3 regions of the Cupriavidus sp. GW822-FHT02D05 genome follow, and region 2 is predicted to be linked to each of the others. Evidence: predicted binding sites of a transcription regulator. Region 2 holds the regulator's gene; each other region holds the start of a gene.
What was found. The regulator FNR, encoded in region 2, switches genes on or off when oxygen is low (the NO sensors DNR and NnrR bind a similar motif). The targets are predictions, from matches to a motif close to TTGATNNNNATCAA.
Positions count from the first base shown of each region.

Region 1 (3,269 bases), on a different contig from region 2:
GGCGGGCAATCTGGGCATCGGCCTCCGCGATCGCCGCGTTAGCCTCGCCAAGCGCGGCGCGCGCGCCGGTCACGCCCGCGCTCTCGCCATCCAGGCCAAGCTGCCGGCGATCGCGCTCGACGGCAGAAATCTGGCGGTCCTGGTAGAGCTTGACCGCCTCGGTCAACTCCAGCCGCGCCAACCGCTGGCGGCTCGCGCGCCCCTCGATCTCCGCCTGCGCGCGCGACGCCGCCTGCACGGCACGCTCGCGGGCTGCGGTGGCAAGGCTGAGTTGAGTCAATAATTCGGCGTCATCCTGCCGGGCCACCACGGCGCCCGCAGCCAGGGCATCGCCCTCGCGAACCGGCAGATCGATGACGCGGCCCGGATACTTCACCGCCACGTCGAGGCGGCCGATCTCCATGCGCCCATTGCTGTGGGCCACATCCGCCGGCCACGGGTCGCGCTGGCTGCCAAGCCACCACACGGCGGCTCCAATGGCGCCAGCAACGAACAATACCGCTATACCCCAGCCTGGTTTGAGTTTCATCGGCTACCTGTGCACCTGTGCGCTGAATGATGGAATGCCGCCGGGCGCTCCAGGGGGTTCAGGGTGTCGGGCAAAGGGGGGAAGGGGAGACGACAAAGACAGACCTTGATCCGCGGGGCGACGGCGTAGGGTCCAATGCTATCCGGCGGGGTGGGGCGTGGACTTGATCTAGCGCAAGTTGGTGCCGAAGGGGGCACTTTTTGGAGGGGGAGTTCTAATTAGGCGATTAAGCGATGCGCAGTACCGCCGCGCCGGCCAGGCGGCCCGCGCGCAGGTCGGCCAGCGCGGCATTGGCCTGCTCCAGCGGATAGACCGTGGTGGTGGTGCGCAGCGGCGTGGCCTGGGCGATCCGCATCAGTTCCAGCCCGTCGTCGCGCGTGAGGTTGGCCACCGACACGATCGACCGCTCCTCCCAGAGCAGGCGATAGGGGAAGGCCGGAATATCGCTCATGTGGATGCCACCGCAAACCACGGTGCCGCCCTTGGCGACGGCTTGCAGCGCCATCGGCACCAGCGCACCCACCGGCGCGAAGATCAGCGCGGCATCGAGCGGCTGCGGTGCGGGCTGGTCGCTTGGACCGGCCCAGCACGCCCCGGTGTCACGCGCGAACTGGCAGGCGGCGGTGTCGCCGGGGCGCGTGAAGGCAAAGATCTCGCGCTGCTGGGCGACGGCGATCTGCGTCACCAGGTGGGCCGCGGCGCCAAATCCGTAAATGCCGATAGACCGGACCTTGCGGGCGTCCCCCGCCATGCGCAGCGTGCGGTAGCCAATCAGGCCCGCACACAGCAAGGGCGCCGCATGCTCGTCGTCGTAGTGCTCCGGGATGGGGAAGCAAAAGCGGCTGTCGGCCACTACGTACTCGGCGTAGCCGCCGTCGCGCGTATAGCCGGTGAACTGCGGCGTATCGCACAGGTTTTCGCGACGCGCCGCGCAATAGCCACAGTGCCCGCAGGTCTGCCCGAGCCACGGCACGCCGACCCGGTCGCCCGGGGCAAGGCCCGTCACGCCTGCGCCACAGGACTCGACCCTGCCAACGATTTCGTGTCCGGGAATGAGGGCGGCTTTCGGGTGCGCGAGTTCGCCGTCGACAATGTGCAGGTCGGTGCGGCAGACGCCGCAGGTGCTCACCGCGATACGCACTTCGCCTGGGCCGGGGTCTGGCACGGGGACGCGCGCCAGGCGCAAGGCCGGCCCGGTGCCGTCGAAAATCATGGCGCGCATCGTCTCGTGCATGGTGACGTCCTCGGCGGTGCCCAGCATTTAGCCTAGGTCACGCTGACGGTTGCCGCTTGATCCGTATCCATGGCGTACGCGAGGCGCCAGCCCCTGTGCAGAAGGTATCGGCTTGACCTGAGTCAATAGCCACGTCCAAACGCTTCCTAGACTGGATTCAGGCTCCCAAACCCAAACCTAAACCGCACAGGAATGTTATGGAATACGCCAGCATCATGGTCCACCTGGACACCAGCCCACGTGCGCTGGACCGGCTTGAAATCGCTGCCCGGCTCGCCGTGGCGCGCCATGCCCGGCTGATCGGGCTGTTTGCCGGCTTTATGCCAGATGTCGCCTGGTTTTACCTGATGGAGGGTGCCGCGACCTATATCAACGAGGACCGCCAGCGGCGCAGTGAGGCGCGCGAGGCGGTGCACCGGCGCTTCCTGGCGGCAACGCAGGAGCTGGGGATCGAAACCGAGTGGCGGGCAGTGGATGGCGATCCGTTGATGATGGCGCTGCGCGAAGTGCGCGAGGCCGACCTTGTGGTTGCCGGGCAATACGATCCGGCCGACCCAGACAGCTTTGTCGCGACCCAGTTCCTGGAAACCCTCATCCTCGACGGTGGCAGGCCGGTTCTTGTCATTCCATTCGCAGGCCAGTTCGCTGTCCCCGGCGCACGTGTCATGGTGGCTTGGAACGGCGGACGCGAGGCCACGCGCGCCTTGCACGACGCCATGCCCTTGATCTGCGGCGGGCAGGCCAAGGTGCTTTGCGCGCAAGGTACCGGCGCGCGGCCCGATGCGAGCCTGCCGGGCCATGCCATGGCCGCGTTGGCAAGCCATGGCGTCCAGGCAGAGTTTGAACACTGCCAGGAAGGATCGGACATCGCCATCGGGGAAACCTTGCTCTCGCGCGCGGCGGATTTTGGCGCCGATCTGGTGGTGATGGGCGCCTACGGGCGCGGCCGCCTGCGCGAGTTGGTACTGGGTGGCGTCACCAGGGCTTTGCTGGACACCATGACGGTGCCCGTCCTGATGTCACACTAGTCACATCAACTGCCGGCATGGCGCGGGCGCGATATCCGCGCCCGCGCGCACCATGGCTGCGGCCGGCTCCGCGCATGGCCGGAAGTGAGATTGACGCAGATCATGCTAACCGGCAACCACCCACCTATATTGAAGCTTGAAGCGGAACGAGGGTTCAGCGCGCCACGCCGCAGGCACTTCGTGCCGGCGGCCCATCACTTGATCTGGCGCAAGCGGCCTGCCCGATGTCATCGCATCATGGATGTGGATCCACCTTGCCGCGCCCGGGAGTCGACGATGTCCGATTTAACGAAAGAGCAGCTCTCCAGCCTCGTCGCCTTGCTGGACAGCAGAGAGCAGAGAATCCGTGGCCAGATGGACGCCGCAGCCGTTTCCCGTACTGTGTCCGCCGAGCGCGAAGCGAGCGACGACGCGGATCTCGCTGAGCATGGCACCGAGGAGCGCATGGACGATGCCGTGGCCGAACACTACCGCATGG
Region 1 covers NZ_JBXAOE010000012.1:218,314-221,582, forward strand. The annotation lists gene AC1RQK_RS18115 (HlyD family secretion protein) at 1-529, opposite strand, end outside; gene AC1RQK_RS18120 (zinc-dependent alcohol dehydrogenase family protein) at 756-1,763, opposite strand; gene AC1RQK_RS18125 (universal stress protein) at 1,961-2,791, shown strand; gene AC1RQK_RS18130 (TraR/DksA family transcriptional regulator) at 3,068-3,269, shown strand, end outside.
Region 1: a site for FNR is predicted at 1,876-1,889, ahead of AC1RQK_RS18125 (universal stress protein). Genes of this name have one in related genera too.

Region 2 (3,269 bases):
ATTATCTGCCAGTCGACGGAGCCCTTGCGTCGCGCCTTCCCCCTGATGTGGCGGACCTGTCCGGCGCGGCGTTTATCATCGAACGCGCCGGGTGCAAGAAAATACGGATATCGGGCCTGCTGGCCTATTTCACCCCGCCCTGCCGTAGCTGGTCTTTTGAACCGAATCTTTTGAACCGGACGGCGGATGGGGAACGGTCCCTGGCGCTGATGCCTGCCTGGGTGTTCCTGGCATGCATCCCTGAGCAGCGGATGCTACCTGACGATGCCACGATGAAATACGTGCGCGATATCGCTGTTCTTGCGATTGTATGGCATTCCCTGGCAAACCTGCAACCGATTCGCACAGCTACCTCAGCGAAGAAGTGACAGATACACCACGAAGCAGCGCTTCAGAAGACCAGGCAGAATCCATGCGCGGCAAGCGTCTCAGGCAAAAGCAGCGCGCGCGCCACCCCGGCCAAGCCAAAGGCCACCACCGCAAGCCCAGCGCCAGCCCGCAACGCCGGGCGCCGCGAAAGCTGCCTGAGATAGCCGGACAGGCCCGAGATCACCAGCAGGTTCGGCAGGGTGCCCAGGCCAAACACGGCCATCACCAGCGCGCCCGACGGGGCATTGCCGGCCAGCAACGCCATGGCAAGAGCACCGTACACCATGCCGCACGGGACCAGCCCCCAGGCTAGCCCCATGCCGTAGCGGCGCAGCAACCGGCCCTGCCCATACGCCCGGGCCACAGCCGGCAAGCGCGCCCCGACGGCACCAAGGCCGCGCAGCAAGCCACCCGCGCCCCGGGCGGCGAGCCGCTCCAGCCAACCCGTACCCATGGTGCGCCCGCGCAACATCCACAAGCCCGACAGCACCAGCATTACACTGCCGACCCCGAACAGCCAGCGCTGCAGCGGCAGGTACTGCGTCTTCCAGACGCCGGCGCCAAGGGCGCCCAGCAAGCCTCCCAGCACCGCATACATGCTCAGCCGCCCGGCATGCATGACAAGCAGTTCCAGCAACCAATGGCCGGGACGCCGGAGCACCGTGGCAGGCACGCGCGCAACGCCGCCCTGCTCCGCCGCCAGCGCGATCCCGCCGCACATGGCGGCGCAGTGCACGCCGCCCAGCAAAGCCAAGGTAAATACGCTGATAAGCACGCCTATGGTCAACTTCTCCTCCCAATCACACAATCGCAACGTCTGGCGCGGTAAAATGCGGCGAACGCGCCCCCGCAGCTCCAAGAGGCGCTATCAACATGAGGCCTTGCGCCCGCGCACACCAGCGCGCTCGCACAACATGACGACGGGCACGGCAAGCCGCGCTGCACAGATAGCGCACTGCCGCAAGACCCGCGCGCCAGGCCGATGTGGATAGCGCTTCCAACCGACGACTCTCAACGTCAAGCTCTCAACTCAATGCGCCCGCCACATCGCGCTTGACTGACTGCGCTAAACCGACAGGCCCCAATTGCTCACCACCATTCCCATTACCGAGATGTCGCCCCGCTGCTCCACTTGCTCGCTCGGCCAGCTCTGCCTGCCCGTCGGCATGTCGCAGCAGGACCTCGAAAAGATGGATACGCTGGTCCAGGACCGGGTGCGCGTACGCAAGGGCGAAACCCTGTACCGCCTCGGCGATCCTCTCACCGCCGTCTACGCGATCCGCTTCGGCACGCTCAAGACCCACCTGACAATGGAAGACGGCCGCTCGCAGATCACGGGCTTCCACCTTCCCGGCGAAGTCGTCGGCCTCGACGGCCTTGGCGAGATGCAGCATGCGTCGGACGCCACCGCGCTGGAAGATACCGAAGTCTGCGTGGTACGCTTTGGCGATCTCCAGACGCTGTCCAACGTCCTGCCGTCGCTGCAGCATCAGTTCATGCGCCTGATGAGCAAGGAGATCTCGCAGGACCAGGTCATGTTGATCACGCTCGGATCGATGCGCGCCGAGGAGCGGCTTGCCGCTTTCCTGATCAACCTGTCCGAGCGCTTGTCCGCGCGCGGCTATTCGGCCTCCGAGTTCGTGCTGCGCATGAGCCGCGAGGAAATCGGCAGCTACCTGGGGCTCAAGCTCGAAACCGTCAGCCGCCTGTTCTCGCGCTTTGCGGAAGCCGGCCTGATCCAGATCCGCCAGCGCCACGTCAAGCTGGTCGACATGGTGGGGATCAAGCAGATCGTCAACAAGTCCTGCTGACCTGCACGTCGCGCGCCGCCCTCGCCCGCGGCGGCTCGCCGCGATGCCGCGCCTGCTGGCCTGAACCGGCAAGGCGCGCATCGCAATCACTCCAGCTCGTCCGTGTCCGCCAGCCGCGTGGGCATGGTGTACAGCGTCAAGCCGCTCGACAGCGCGCACAGCACCCACGCGATCAGGAAACCCACGGTGTAGACCGCCTCCCGCGATGCCTCGACCGGCTGGCCGAAGAAGCGCAGGTCGCCGGGATCGACCATGGAGAATACCAGCGCGGTCGTCAGCCCGGCGACCAGGAAAGCGGGCCACAGCACCCACATCAGCCAGCGTAGCCTCATGATCACCTCGCTTGCGCCGCGACCGGCGCTGCCTGGCGTGCCGCGCTGCCCGCCTTCTCAACCACCAGGCCGTGGCGCGCCACCCCTTCCTCAATGGGCGGATCCGGATGGGTCATGGCCAGCCAGATCGTGACCCCGCAGGCCACCATGGCCACGAACGGCCCACTCATCAGCAGCCACGGCCATGGCTCCTTCCACCAGGGATTACTTTGCTGCGTCATCTGGCCTCCTCTAGATCTAGATCGCGTATGTTGCGTACGGATTGGTGCAACCAGCGTCCCTGCCGCCTCATAGATTGCGCGGCACGATAAAGCTGGTGCTCTGTCGAATCTCCGCGCCATGGCTCCCCGCGCCCTCGTCGGGCACCGCGGTCACTGTGACCTCGATCTTGTGCGTGCCCTGCGCCGCGGACTCGATCGGCACGCGCACCCGGATGGGAATCAGGCGATTGGACGTGGGCTCCAGGTTGCCGGCAGCGTGATCATATTCCACAGCCAGGCCCTTGAGCTCATCGCTGCCCGCGCTGACGGCGACGCGCATTGGCGCCTCGGTCGTGTTGATCAGCTGCAGCCGGTACACGTTCTCGATCCAGCGCCCTTCCACTTCCCGCCCCAGCGCGCCGCGGTCGCGGATGATATCGACCTTGAGCGGCGTGCGCATGGCCAGCGAGGCCATGAAGCCGGCGACCAGCGCCAGCCAGATCACCGAGTAGATCACCGTGCGCGGCCGCACCAGGCGCTTGCGCGCCACGGTCTCG
Region 2 covers NZ_JBXAOE010000007.1:246,736-250,004, reverse strand. The annotation lists gene AC1RQK_RS12000 (hypothetical protein) at 1-368, shown strand, start outside; gene AC1RQK_RS11995 (sulfite exporter TauE/SafE family protein) at 392-1,156, opposite strand; gene fnr (fumarate/nitrate reduction transcriptional regulator Fnr) at 1,455-2,180, shown strand; gene AC1RQK_RS11985 (hypothetical protein) at 2,267-2,512, opposite strand; gene AC1RQK_RS11980 (membrane protein) at 2,515-2,733, opposite strand; gene ccoG (cytochrome c oxidase accessory protein CcoG) at 2,801-3,269, opposite strand, start outside.

Region 3 (3,269 bases), on a different contig from region 2:
ATCCCGGCGATCGAATGGCTGGCAAAGGAGTTCTCCGCCCGCTACGGCGTCAATGTCATCACCCATGCCGCCGAGGAGGAAGACGTCGGCGAGCACGCGGCCACCGCGGTATTCCGTATCGTGCAGGAGGCGCTCAGCAATGTCGTGCAGCATGCCCAGGCTGACCGGGTCGATATCGAGCTGGTTCGCCAGGACGACCATTTTGAGCTGACCGTACGGGACAATGGCCGCGGCAATGCCGCCGCGCAGCCTGCCGGTGGCGAGCGGGTATCGCTGGGGCTGGTGGGGATCCGGGAGCGCGCACGGCTGCTTGGCGGCACCGTAGCGACAAGGCAAGCGCCTGGCGAGGGCTTCTGCCTGACCGTGCGCTTTCCGTTGGCCACGGCCATAGACACCGCCCCAACCGCGAGCGAGGAGGCAAGCCCGTGATTCCCGTGATGATTGCCGACGACCACGCCGTGATGCGCGACGGGCTGCGCCACATCCTGAGCCGCGCGGGCGGCTTCGAGGTGGTGGGTGAGGCGGTGGATGGCGCCGCCGTGCTGCAGATGGCGCGCGACTGCAAGGCCCGGGTCATCCTGCTGGACCTCTCCATGCCCGGGCGCAGCGGGCTGGAGCTGATCAGGCAATTGCGCGTGGAGCAGCCCGAGCTGCGTATTCTGGTGCTGACCATGCACGCCGAGGAGCAGTACGTGGTGCGTGCGTTCCGGGCCGGGGCGGCGGGCTACCTGACCAAGGAAAGCGCGGCCACGGAGCTGGTCAGCGCCATCGGCAAGGTCGCCGCGGGCGGCACCTACGTGAGCGCCGCGATGGGCGAGAAGCTGGCCAACAGCCTGCAGGACGAGCACCGCGGGGATCCCCACCTGCGCCTGTCGGACCGCGAGATGGAAGTCTACCGCCGCCTGGTGCTGGGCGAGCCGCTGACCGAGATCGCCGCCGCCTTGTGCGTCAGCGCCAAGACCGTGAGCACCTACAAGATGCGGCTGATGGAAAAGCTGCGGTTGCCCAGCGAGGCGGCACTGGTGCGCTATGCGATCCAGCATCGCCTGTTTGGCGAAGGCGATATCTAGCCCCCGCGCTTCCCGCACTTCCCGAGCTTCCTGCGCTTGATCTGGGACAAAGTGCGGCCGGCGCGCTGTGCCACCATGAACTGGACCGGGTCTGCCAGCAGGCATGCTCGCCAATACATGGAGCACATCATGGACTACCGGACCGTGCTGGTCGCGCTCGGAGCGGATCCCGACTGCGCATCTCGCGTCAGGATGGCTGCCGACCTGGCCGCCTCTTTTGGCGCGCATGTCACCGGCGTCAGCGCCACCGGCCTGCGCCTGGACCCGGTCCGGGGCGCGGGCGATGACGTTGCGCGGCATATGGCGGCGTCGCGCGGCAGGCTGCTGTCGCAGGCCACGCTGCAGGGCGAGATACTGAGCGGCACCATGGCGGCGCATGCGCCGGGCGTGCCGTTCTCGCACCGCGTGGTCGAGGAGGAGACCGGCTGGGTCCTGGCGCAGGAGGCCCGCGTAGCCGATCTGGCGGTGATGGCTCGGCCGGTGGCAACGCAGGAAGTGCCTTCCCTGGGCGCCGGGGCCGCCGAGTACGTGCTGCTCAACGCCGGGCGCCCAGTATTGCTGGTGCCGCAGGCGTTTCGCCGGCTGCATGGCGGGCACGTGGCGATCGCATGGGACGGGCAGCGCGAAGCGGCCCGGGCCGTGGCCGATGCCATGCCTTTGCTGCTGCGCGCCAGCCACGTCACCATCATCGGCGTCTGGGACGATCGCGGCGAACCGCGGGCAGACTCGGAGCCGGTGGCCGGCTTGCGGCATTACCTGCAGCGCCATGGCATCGTGGCCGGCGTGCGCAACGTGCAGAAGGCGGGGCCCGTCGCAGCCAGTCTGCTCGACGCGGTTGGCGCGCTGGGGGCCGACATGCTGGTGGCCGGGGGCTACGGGCACTCGCGCATGCGCGAACTAATCATGGGCGGCACCACGCGCACGTTGATGCATCACGCGCCGGTGCCTCTGCTGTTGTCGCATTGACGGAGCGCGCCATGCAGCTGCAATTTCTCGGCGCGACCGACACGGTCACGGGATCAAAGTATGTGCTCGACACCGGCCGCAGCCGCGTGATGGTGGACTGCGGGCTGTTCCAGGGCTACAAGGCGCTGCGCCTGCGCAACTGGGACCGCTTGCCGGTCGATCCGTCCACACTGGACGCGGTAGTGCTCACGCACGCGCATATCGACCATAGCGGATACCTGCCGCTGCTGGTGCGCAACGGCTTTCGGGGGCGGGTGTTCTGCACCATGGGCACCGCGCAGCTGTGCCAGATCCTGCTGCCCGACAGCGCCCACCTGGCGCAGGAGGACGCGCATTACGCCAACCGCAAGGGCTACTCGCGGCATCAGCCGGCGTTGCCGCTCTACGACGGCGCGGACGCCGTGCGCGCCTTGCGCCGGCTCGACCCGTTTCACTACGACACGCGGGTGCGGGTGACGCCCGACGTGGAGGCGGAATTTCATCGCGCCGGACATATCATCGGCTCGGCCATCGTGACGCTGCACGTGGATGGCAAACGGATCGTGTTTTCCGGCGACCTGGGACGCCAGCAGGACATCGTGATGCGCGCCCCGGAAGTCCTTCGCGAAGCGGATCACTTGCTGGTCGAGTCCACTTACGGCGACCGCGCCCATCCCACGGATGATCCGCTCGACACGCTCGGCGAGGTCGTCAGCCGCACCATCGGCCGCGGCGGCAGCGTGGTGATTCCCGCGTTTGCCGTCGGGCGCACCCAGGCGCTGTTGTACTGCCTCTACAAGCTGCGCGAGCAAAACCGCATTCCCCAGGTGCCGGTCTACCTCAACAGCCCGATGGCGATCGACGCCACCACGATCTTCGCCCTGCACCCGGACGAACTGCGGATCGACCGCGCGGCCTGCGCGGCGGCCTGCCATATCGCCATCCTGATCCAGAGCATGCAGCAGTCCATGTGGCTCAACCGTGACCGCGCGCCCAAGATCATCCTGGCCGGCAGCGGCATGGCAACCGGCGGGCGGGTGGTGCATCACCTGGAGACCTATGGGCAGGATGCGCGCAATACGATATTGCTCTCGGGCTTCCAGGCCGCCGGTACCCGCGGCGCGGCGCTGGCCTCGGGCATGCGTGAACTGCGCATCCATGGCAGGCCGGTTGCGATCCAGGCCTCGGTGGAGCAGATCACTTCGCTCTCGGCCCATGCCGATGCCGATGAGCTGATGACGTGGCTTGGCGGCT
Region 3 covers NZ_JBXAOE010000012.1:99,127-102,395, forward strand. The annotation lists gene AC1RQK_RS17590 (PAS domain-containing sensor histidine kinase) at 1-429, shown strand, start outside; gene AC1RQK_RS17595 (response regulator) at 426-1,070, shown strand; gene AC1RQK_RS17600 (universal stress protein) at 1,200-2,036, shown strand; gene AC1RQK_RS17605 (MBL fold metallo-hydrolase RNA specificity domain-containing protein) at 2,048-3,269, shown strand, end outside.
Region 3: a site for FNR is predicted at 1,107-1,120, ahead of AC1RQK_RS17600 (universal stress protein). Genes of this name have one in related genera too.